DNA from 2 places in the Rhizobium sp. BK491 genome. Region 2 is predicted to be linked to the other one. Evidence: predicted binding sites of a transcription regulator. Region 2 holds the regulator's gene; the other holds the start of a gene.
The links. The regulator HrcA, encoded in region 2, represses chaperone genes, less so after heat shock. The targets are predictions, from matches to a motif close to GTTAGCACTCNCNNNNNGNGAGTGCTAAC.
Positions count from the first base shown of each region.

Region 1 (5,271 bases), 360 kb from region 2:
TCCAATGAGCCCGGCGCAAACGGTGCGGAAAAATCGGCCTTGGCAATCTTGAACAAGATGATCCCCATTTGAGCGCCAGGTCCCCCCTTGCGCTTTATTCAAATTTCCCTGCGTCTTCCGGATTGAATGTCTTCCCGCATGCCGCATCAAAAGCAGAGCATTCGGCTCTGCTGCTTCCATTTTCCGTCATGCTTGGTCCGACTTGGCGATCCGAGCTATGAAGTCATTTCAAGTAAAAAATCCGCGCGCCCCTCAATCCCTAAGATCATAGCCACGTGCAGACGCCTATTAATCGTGCCGAATATAAGTAAAATTTGCGTGCATTGCAGCTAACCTCTAAAATCGCTGCGCCGCGATTTATAAGAGCTTTTTCGAAAACGGCAATGGGGCAATTTGCGTAAATTTGCGCTACCAGAAACTTGGCGGTCTGCATCGAAACTATAGGCCACAAACAAAAAGGGCGACCCGAGGGCCGCCCTTTCGTCAATTCCGGATGTCGGATTGAACAGTCGTAATAGGCCGTTGGCCTATCACATCATGTCCATGCCGCCACTCAGGCCGCTTAGCGGCCTGAAGCACTGAAAGTGCATGGGCGAAGCTTTATGGACATTCCTGTGATGAGGCCGTTGGCCTATCACATCATGTCCATGCCGCCCATGCCGCCCATGCCGCCCGGCATGCCGCCAGGAGCATCCTTCTTCGGCAGTTCGGCGATCATGGCTTCGGTGGTGATCAGCAGCGAAGCAACCGAAGCTGCGTTCTGCAGAGCCGTACGAACAACCTTGACCGGGTCGACGATGCCCATGGCGATCATGTCGCCATATTCAGACGTCTGGGCGTTGTAGCCGTAGTTGTCTTCGTTCTTGTCGAGAACCTTGCCGACAACGATCGAAGCTTCGTCACCAGCGTTTTCTGCGATCTGGCGAACGAGCGACTGCAGGGCACGGCGAACGATGTTGACGCCGGCTTCCTGATCCTGGTTTTCACCCTTGGCAGTGATCTTCGTGGAAGAACGCAGGAGGGCGATACCGCCGCCCGGTACGATACCTTCCTGAACAGCAGCGCGCGTCGCGTTGAGAGCGTCGTCGATGCGGTCCTTCTTTTCCTTCACTTCGACTTCCGTCGAGCCGCCAACGCGGATCACGGCAACGCCGCCGGCGAGCTTGGCAAGACGTTCCTGCAGCTTTTCGCGGTCGTAGTCGGAGGTGGTTTCTTCGATCTGAGCCTTGATCTGGGCAACGCGGCCCTCGATGTCGGACTTGGCGCCAGCGCCGTCGACGATCGTGGTGTTTTCCTTGGAGATCGAAACCTTCTTAGAGCGGCCGAGCATGTCGAGGGTGACGGACTCAAGCTTGATGCCGAGGTCTTCGGAGATGACAGTGCCGCCCGTCAGGATGGCGATGTCTTCCAGCATGGCCTTGCGGCGATCACCGAAGCCCGGAGCCTTGACGGCAGCGATCTTCAGGCCGCCGCGCAGCTTGTTGACGACGAGGGTCGCAAGAGCTTCGCCTTCGACATCTTCAGCGATGATGAGGAGCGGCTTGCCGGTCTGAACGACGGCTTCGAGAACCGGAAGCATGGCCTGCAGGTTCGAGAGCTTCTTCTCGTGCAGGAGGATGAACGCGTCTTCGAGGTCGGCGATCATCTTTTCTGGGTTGGTCACGAAGTAGGGGCTGAGGTAGCCGCGGTCGAACTGCATGCCTTCGACGACTTCGAGTTCGGTTTCGGCGGTCTTGGCTTCTTCAACCGTGATGACGCCTTCATTGCCGACCTTCTGCATGGCTTCAGCAATATCGAGACCGATCTGCTTTTCGCCGTTTGCGGAGATCGTGCCGACCTGGGCAACCTCTTCCGAGGTGTTGATCTTCTTGGCCTTGGCCTGGAGATCCTTGACGACTTCTGCAACAGCGAGGTCGATACCGCGCTTCAGGTCCATCGGGTTCATGCCGGCTGCAACAGCCTTGGCGCCTTCGCGAACGATCGCCTGGGCGAGAACGGTCGCAGTGGTGGTGCCGTCACCGGCGACGTCGTTGGTCTTCGAAGCAACTTCGCGGACCATCTGGGCGCCCATGTTTTCGAACTTGTCTTCGAGTTCGATTTCCTTGGCGACGGAGACGCCGTCCTTGGTGATGCGCGGAGCGCCGAAGGACTTGTCGATAACGACGTTACGACCCTTCGGGCCGAGCGTGACCTTCACTGCGTCAGCGAGGATGTCGACGCCACGAAGCATCTTTTCGCGGGCGCTGCGGCCGAATTTTACTTCTTTAGCTGCCATGTTTGAAACTCCTGAATTCGCGTTTTCCGGGCTTTAAGACCCGTCAGCTTTATCGGAAAAGGGAACCGGCCAATTAGCCGATGATGCCCATGATGTCGGCTTCCTTCATGATCAGAAGGTCTTCGCCGTTGAGCTTGACTTCAGTGCCCGACCACTTGCCGAACAGAACGCGATCGCCGACCTTGACGTCGAGTGCTACGACCTTGCCGGCCTCATCACGAGCGCCGGAACCGACGGCGACGATTTCGCCTTCCTGCGGCTTTTCCTTGGCGGTGTCGGGAATGATGATCCCACCCTTGGTCTTTTCTTCCGACTCGACGCGACGAACGACGACGCGGTCATGAAGGGGGCGGAAATTGGTGCTTGCCATTGTCTAATCCCTCGATCAAATGACATTCACGGATCAGCGCGGATCCGTATGGATTTTGTTAGCACTCATCCTCTGAGAGTGCTAGCGACCGTGATTTAGGGGTGGCTTCCGGACGAGTCAAGGACAGCACTGTGAATTTTTTGCGGCGCGCCTCGGCTTGTTTTGAGGATGATTAACGCCCAGGGCGCCGCCGCATAGCATGTCGTTGCAAAGGTTCTCTCATTTTGCCCTCGTGAAGACAGGGTCAGATCAAGCCTTTTCCAGAGCGTCATCCCGTTGCTTCCGCTGTGCAATCTTGCCGCTCGCCGACCTTGCCCACGCCTGCTGCTCAGGCCTTGTGCGACGCAAAAACCTTGCAAGCCGCTCTTGTAATTTGCCGGCCGGTTTGCGATGTCAGCCCGTAATTTATTTGATGCGAGGACGGCATGGGCAAACGGATCGAGAGCTTTCGCGACATCGGCGGACTTTATGATGTTGCGCTCTGCGATGTCTGGGGCGTGCTCCATAACGGCGTCACGGCCTACAAGGAAGCCTCCATCGCGCTCGAAGCCGCCCGCGACGAAGGCCTTGCGGTCGTCCTCATCACCAACTCTCCGCGTGTTGCTCCGAAGGTCATCGAGCAGCTGCGTGCGATCGGTGTTCCCGACAGCGTTTACGATCGCATCATCACCTCGGGCGATGTCACCCGCAAGCTGATTGCCGAGGGACCGAAGAAGGTGTTTCTGCTCGGTCCGAAGCGCGACATTGGTATCCTCGAAGGTATTGACGTTCAGCGGGTCGATGCCGGCGAAGCGGAAAGCATCGTCTGCACCGGCTTCTTCGATGACGAGACCGAAACGCCTGACGATTATACCGAGATGCTGACGGCCTGGTCGGCCCGTCACGTACCGCTGATCTGCGCCAACCCGGATCTGGTGGTCGAGCGCGGCCATCGCATGATTCCCTGCGCCGGCGCCATGGCCGCCTATTACGAGCGGCTCGGCGGCCAGACGCGCATCGCCGGCAAGCCGCACCAGCCGATCTACGATGCAGCGATCGCGGCCGCCCGCGAGGTCAAGAACGAATTTCCGCTGTCGCGCGTGGTGGCAATCGGCGACGGCATGCCGACCGACGTACGCGGCGCACTCGATTACGGCCTCGATCTTCTTTATATCAGCCATGGCATCCACGCCCGCGAATATGTCGTCGAAGGGCATACGGATGAGGCCGCTCTCGGCGCCTTCCTGGCGCGCGAACAGGCCTCGCCGAAGTGGTGGATGCCGCGCCTTGTCTGAGGAGAGTGGCAGTCGATGACCGTTTTCCACCGTAACGAAACCCGCGAACCGCTTCCCGATGCCTTGAAGGGCGGCGTGGTCGCCATCGGCAATTTTGACGGCGTGCACCGCGGCCATCAATCGGTGCTGACGCGTGCGCTGGAGATCGCCAGGGAGCGCGGCATTCCGGCGCTGGTGCTGACTTTCGAGCCGCATCCGCGCACCGTTTTCAAGCCGGATCATCCTGTCTTCCGCCTGACGCCTGCTCCTTTGCGAGCACGGCTGCTGGAAGCGCTCGGCTTCAACGCCGTTATCGAATATCCTTTCGATCGCACTTTCTCGCAGCGCTCGGCGGATGAATTCGTGCATTCGATCCTGATCGACTGGCTGCACGCGTCGGAAGTCGTCACCGGCTTCGATTTTCATTTTGGCCATGATCGTCAGGGAGGCCCCGCCTTCCTGATGAATGCCGGCAGCCATAACGGCTTCGGCGTGACACTGATCGATGCCTTCCGCGACGAAAACACGGAGGTCATCTCGTCGAGCCGCATACGCACACTGCTTGCGGAAGGCGATGTCGCCCAAGCCGCGGGTCTGCTCGGCTATCGCTATACCGTTCAGGCGCCTGTCATCGGTGGCGAAAAGCTCGGTCGCACGCTCGGCTTCCCTACGGCAAACATGCAGCTGCCACCCGAGACATCGCTGAGGGCAGGCATCTATGCGGTTCGCTTTCGGACGGCCGATGGCACCATCCGCGATGGCGTCGCCAGTTACGGCCGGCGTCCGACGGTAACGGACAACGGGGCGCCGCTGCTTGAAACCTTCGTCTTCGATTTCAGCGGCGATCTCTACGGACAGGTCTGTTCGGTCTCCTTCTTCGGTTATCTCCGCCCCGAACTGAAGTTCGATGGCTTGGACCCGCTGGTCGCGCAAATCCATAAGGACGAAGATGAGGCGAGGGCGCTGCTCGCCGGTGTCCAGCCGCTCAGTGAGCTCGACCGGGTCATCGCCTTCAGCTGATATTTCCCAAGTGGCTGCCGTTCGAATACGGCACCTTGCCGTTTCGAGGGAACTCTCCGACTGCGGGTGTGCATCAACATCCCTGGCAAGCTGTTGAATTCGTGTCCGACAAGGGCCATTGTTCTGCGCCGGTTCTTGGGAGGAGTCATCGTTGACATTACGCAATCAGATTATTGCGCTCGCGCTCGCGCCTCTAGTTATCTCGATCCTGGCAATCACGGCCTTCATTACCTGGCAGTCGGCCAATCTTACCAAGAACAATATCGAGACCTTCGAACAGAACATGTTGAAGGCAAAGGAAACGGAAATCGTCAACCTGACAGACCTCGCTGTCTCGGCCATTCAGGCGACCT
Region 1 covers NZ_JACIAR010000002.1:648,902-654,172, forward strand. Annotated here, with positions in the region: gene FHX05_RS11035 (hypothetical protein) at 1-68, opposite strand, end outside; gene groL (chaperonin GroEL) at 635-2,275, opposite strand; gene groES (co-chaperone GroES) at 2,349-2,645, opposite strand; gene FHX05_RS11050 (TIGR01459 family HAD-type hydrolase) at 3,071-3,919, shown strand; gene FHX05_RS11055 (bifunctional riboflavin kinase/FAD synthetase) at 3,935-4,918, shown strand; gene FHX05_RS11060 (cache domain-containing protein) at 5,070-5,271, shown strand, end outside.
Region 1: the regulator HrcA is predicted to act here: its motif matches at 2,703-2,731, upstream of groES (co-chaperone GroES).

Region 2 (5,271 bases):
CGTGCCTTCCTCGATCGTCAGCTGATAGAGCGAGAGATGATCGACCGCATAGGAGATCGCCTCTTTCAGCTCGCGTTCCCATTCCTCGACGGTCTGGTTCGGGCGCGCATAGATAAGGTCGAAGGACATGCGCGGAAAAATCTCGCGCGCCAGTCTGATTGCCTTCAGCGCATCCTCGACATTGTGCAGCCGGCCGAGAAATTTCAGGTCGCGGTCGTTGAGTGCCTGCACGCCCATCGATACGCGATTGACCCCGGCGGCGCGGTAGCCTCGAAAGCGCTCTGCCTCGACGCTCGACGGATTGGCCTCCATGGTGATCTCGATGCCGTCAGGCACATGCCAGGTCCCGGCAATGCCATCGAGGATCGCGCCCACCGTTTCCGGTTTCATCAGCGACGGTGTGCCGCCGCCGAGAAAGACGCTGGTCACGGTCTTCGGGCCGCTGATCGTCCGCATCGTCGCCATTTCCTTCAGAAAGGCGGCGGCGAAACGCTCCTGATCGACAGGCTGATGGCGGACATGGCTGTTGAAATCGCAATAGGGACATTTGGCTGCGCAGAAAGGCCAATGCACATAGACGCCGAAACCGGGTTCGCCGGTATCGGGCAGCAATTGCGCCCCGCGCATCAGATCCTCGGTATCAACGACTTCCACGGGGTTAGCTTACGCCTCCAGGCAGGTTTCGACAAAGATCTTGAAGGCGCGGGCGCGATGCGAGAGCGCCTGCTCGTCGCCGGGCTTCCAGCCATGCTTCTGTTCGGCGCTCATTTCGCCGAATGTGGTCTCGTAGCCCTTTGGCTGGAAGACCGGATCGTAGCCGAAGCCTTGGCTGCCGCGTGGTGGCCAGACGACCGTGCCTTCGACTTCGCCGCGGAAAAGCTCGGTATGCCCGTCCGGCCAGGCGAGGCAAAGCACGCTGACGAAGCGTGCCGTGCGGCTCTCCGGCGTGGTGGCGCCGGCCTTCTCCAGCGCGGTCTCGACCTTCCGCATGGCCATGGCGAAGTCGCGCGTGCCGTCAGCCGTTTCGGCCCAATTGGCGGTGTAGACGCCGGGATCGCCGCCGAGCGCATCGATCACAAGGCCGGAATCGTCCGAGAGTGCCGGCAAGCCGGAGGCGTTGGCGGAGGCGAGCGCCTTGATCGTCGCATTTTCCTCGAAAGTCGTGCCCGTCTCGTCCGGCTCGATGAAGTTGAGATCGGCGGCGGACTTGGCGGCAAAGCCGAGCGGGCCGATCAGATCGCGGATTTCCTGGATCTTGCCGGCATTGTGGCTGGCGACGACGATGGTCTTGGTGTCGAGCTTGCGCATGTGCTGTCCTGTCATAGGCCCCAGATGCGGGGTTCGGCGCATTCCAGGCTGTTGCCGGCCGGATCGCGGAAATAGATCGAACGGCCGCCATTCGGCCAGTGAAAATCGGCTTCGATATCGACACCGGCTGCCTTCAGCCTCTCGGCCATGGCGCCGATCTCGTTGCCATCGACGCGGAAGCAGACATGACCCTGCCCCTTCGTGCCGTGCGGCGGCACGGGCAAGGCACCCGGCTCATGCGGCTTGACCGTTTCCTCGCTGTTGAAGATCAGGAGCACGCCCGGCCCGCAGCGATAGAAGACGTGACGGTTGCCGCCGCGCGAGATCTTTTGCAATCCGAGTATGCCGCCATAAAAGGCCTCGGCTGCATCGAGATCGTCCGCATAAAGCGCGGTTTCAAGGACGCCTCCGAGGGCCGGGTCAGCCATTCAAAATATCCTCAGGCGATAGCCTGCTTCTGCAGCTCCACCAGTTCGGCAATGCCGTTCTTGGCCAGATGCATCAGCGTGGCGAATTCCTCTTCGCTGAAGGGGGCACCCTCAGCCGTTCCCTGGATCTCGACGATGCCGCCCTTGCCCGTCATGACGAAATTGGCGTCGGTCTCGGCCGAGGAATCCTCAAGATAGTCGAGATCGATGACAGGCTGATCGGCGAAGATGCCGCAGGAGATGGCGGCGATGTGATCCTTCAGCACCCGCTCGACCTTCACCATGTTGCGGCTTTCCATCCACTTCAGGCAGTCGTAAAGCGCGATCCAGCCACCGGTGATCGAGGCCGTGCGCGTGCCGCCATCGGCCTGGATGACGTCGCAATCGACGGTGATCTGGCGCTCGCCGAGTTCCTTGAGATCGACGACGGCGCGCAGCGATCGGCCGATGAGGCGCTGGATTTCCTGCGTACGGCCACCCTGCTTGCCGGCGGCAGCTTCGCGCTTCATGCGCTCGCCGGTTGCGCGCGGCAGCATGCCGTATTCGGCCGTGACCCAGCCCTTGCCGCTGTTGCGCAGCCATGGCGGCGTCTTGTCCTCCAGGCTTGCCGTGCAGAGCACATGCGTATCGCCGAATTTCACCAGGCAGGAGCCTTCCGCATGCTTGGAAAAATTGCGCTCGAACGACACCTTGCGCATCTGGTCGGTTTTTCTGCCTGAAGGCCGCATTCCACTCTCCTGAAAGTTCGTTGACCGCTTCTACGACCCACAGGTCGCTTTTGCAAAGGAAAAGCAGGCTGCAAAGCCGCTCGGCAGCCATGGCGGCATTTTTACCTTTTGCCATTGCTAACTGAATGATTATATTTTGCCCAAGGCTCAACGGAATGGATCTGACAGCGAAATGGTATTCACGACATCGTCGGTCTCGGATGTCATTGCTGCACTGGACGAACGCTCCAAGGAAATCTTCCGTCGCATCGTCGAAGGCTATCTTGAGAACGGCGAGCCATTGGGCTCGCGCAATCTCTCGCGCCTCTTGCCCATGTCGCTGTCGCCGGCTTCTGTGCGCAATGTCATGAGCGATCTGGAAGAGCTGGGGCTCATCTATTCGCCGCATGTGAGCGCCGGGCGCTTGCCGACCCAGGTGGGCCTGCGCTTCTTCGTCGATGCTTTCATGCAGGTCGGCGATCTCTCGGCCGAGGACCGCGCCAATATCGACCGGCAGGTGCGCGGCAGCAATCGCGACCAGCCGGTGGAATCGATGATGTCGGAGGCAAGCCGGGTGCTGTCGGGCATCTCGCGCGGCGCCGGTCTCGTCATCACCTCCAAGAGCGATCCGGTTCTCAAACATGTGGAATTCATCCGGCTGGAGCCGACCAAGGCACTCGCCGTGCTCGTCGGCGAGCACGATCAGGTGGAAAACCGCATTATCGAGCTGCCGGCCGGCACCACATCGTCGCAGCTGACGGAAGCGGCCAACTTCCTCAACGCCCATATGACCGGCCAGACGATGCCGGAATTGCGGCGGCAGCTGCAAACTCTCAAGGAAAGCGTGCGCCAGGAGCTGGATAGCCTCTCCCATCAGCTGGTCGAGCGCGGCATCGCCGTCTGGTCCGGCGGCGATGACGACGGCAAGCCGACGCAGCTTATCGTTCGAGGTCATTCCAATCTACTCGCCGAAATCGGCGGCGCGGAGGATCTGGATCGTCTGCGCCTGCTTTTCGACGATCTGGAGAAGAAGGACAGCCTGATCGAGATCCTCAATCTCGCCGAAAGCGGACCGGGTGTGCGCATCTTCATCGGCTCGGAAAACAAGCTCTTCTCGCTGTCGGGCTCTTCGCTGATCGTTGCGCCCTATCGCGATGATGATGACCGCATCGTCGGCGCCGTCGGTGTCATCGGCCCGACGCGGCTGAACTACGCCCGCATCGTGCCCATGGTCGATTATACCGCGCAGCTGATCTCGCGGCTTTCGCGACCTGGAATCTGAGGAGAGGATCTAGAGCAATTCCAGGAAAAGTGCGCAGCGGTTTTCCGTCCGGAATTGCGAGGCAACAAAGAGATAGAGCGGTTCAGGGATTCCGTGGAAAACTGAACCACTCTAGCTGCTGCCGTCAATCGGGAAGCAAGGTTCCCGATCCGCCCATTTCGGCTGGCAAGTCCTTCTGCTTCGGCAGCCCGTCCTTCAGATGCAGCACCGTCGTCTCGTAGTTGACATGCACGCCAGGCTGAAAATCGAGGTCGGGCAGGACGGCCGCGTAGACATCGGTCACGCCCCACGGCGGATGTTCCGTCAGAAGATGACCGCCGCAGACCGTGCACCACTTGCGCACGCTCTTCTCGGTCTTCTGGTAGCTGCCGATCTTGTCCGCGCCTTTGGTGACGTGCACGGCTTCCGGCGGCCAGAGCGAGAAGGCGTTGATCGGCCCTGCCGACCATTCCCGACAGGAGTCGCAATGGCAGTAGCCCATCGCCATTGGCTCGCCATCGACTGCGATTTCCACCGCGCCACAGAAACACTTGCCTGAAAGGGATTTGCCATTAGACATTGATCTCACCTCGCTGTGCTGAGATGTATTTTAGAATACCACTGGTAGGGAGGGCTGAACAGCCGATGTCACAAGCGGCAGCAATGAGCAGGGAGAGGTATTGCCGTCATCGCAAAGCCGTGAATTGGCTGTTCTTCTCGACAAAGCCTTGATTTTTTCCGAGCAAACCTCGATATCGGGCACATCCAAAGACCAAGCAATTCGGAGACCGTCATGACCGACGAAACAACAAAAACCGGACCTGACGCCACGGCGGCTGACACGTCAGCGGATTTCGCGCAGGATGCAGCGGAAACCGTAGATGCGGCCGAGCCGTCCCAGCCAGATCCGGTTGAGCTGCTGAAGGCCGAAAACGGCGAACTGCGCGATCGGTATCTTCGCCTGGCTGCCGAGATGGACAACCTCCGTCGCCGCACCGAGCGCGATGTGAAGGATGCAAAGTCCTATTCCGTGGCAAGCTTTGCCCGCGACATGCTCTCGGTGGCAGACAATCTGCGCCGCACGCTGGATGCCATCCCGGCTGAGGCACGCGCCGGCGCCGATGCCGGCCTTAAGACGCTGATCGAAGGCGTCGAGATGACCGAGCGTTCGATGTTGTCGGCTCTCGAGCGTCACGGCGTGCGCCAGCTCGAACCGATCGGACAGAAGTTCGATCCCAATTTCCATCAGGCCATGTTCGAAGTGCCCAATCCCGAGGTGCCGAACAACACGGTCGTTCAGGTCGTGCAGGCAGGTTTCGCCATTGGCGATCGCGTTCTGCGCCCGGCCATGGTCGGCGTTGCCAAGGGTGGCCCGAAGATTGTCGAAAATGCCGAGCAGGGCGCCAACAGTCCGCTGGATGAAAAAGACGCCTGATCCTCTTTCGGGCACACCAATAAAAGAAAGAGCCGGACGATCTCTGATCGTCCGGCTCTTATTTTTGCCTTGGTCCGATGCGATCCAAGCCGTCAGGCGGCGTTGGATGCCTGCTCCTCGTTGAGGAACGCG
Region 2 covers NZ_JACIAR010000002.1:292,872-298,142, forward strand. Annotated here, with positions in the region: gene hemW (radical SAM family heme chaperone HemW) at 1-627, opposite strand, end outside; gene rdgB (RdgB/HAM1 family non-canonical purine NTP pyrophosphatase) at 664-1,308, opposite strand; gene FHX05_RS09295 (VOC family protein) at 1,320-1,736, opposite strand; gene rph (ribonuclease PH) at 1,748-2,464, opposite strand; gene hrcA (heat-inducible transcriptional repressor HrcA) at 2,637-3,725, shown strand; gene FHX05_RS09310 (GFA family protein) at 3,850-4,284, opposite strand; gene grpE (nucleotide exchange factor GrpE) at 4,498-5,139, shown strand; gene ptsN (PTS IIA-like nitrogen regulatory protein PtsN) at 5,232-5,271, opposite strand, start outside.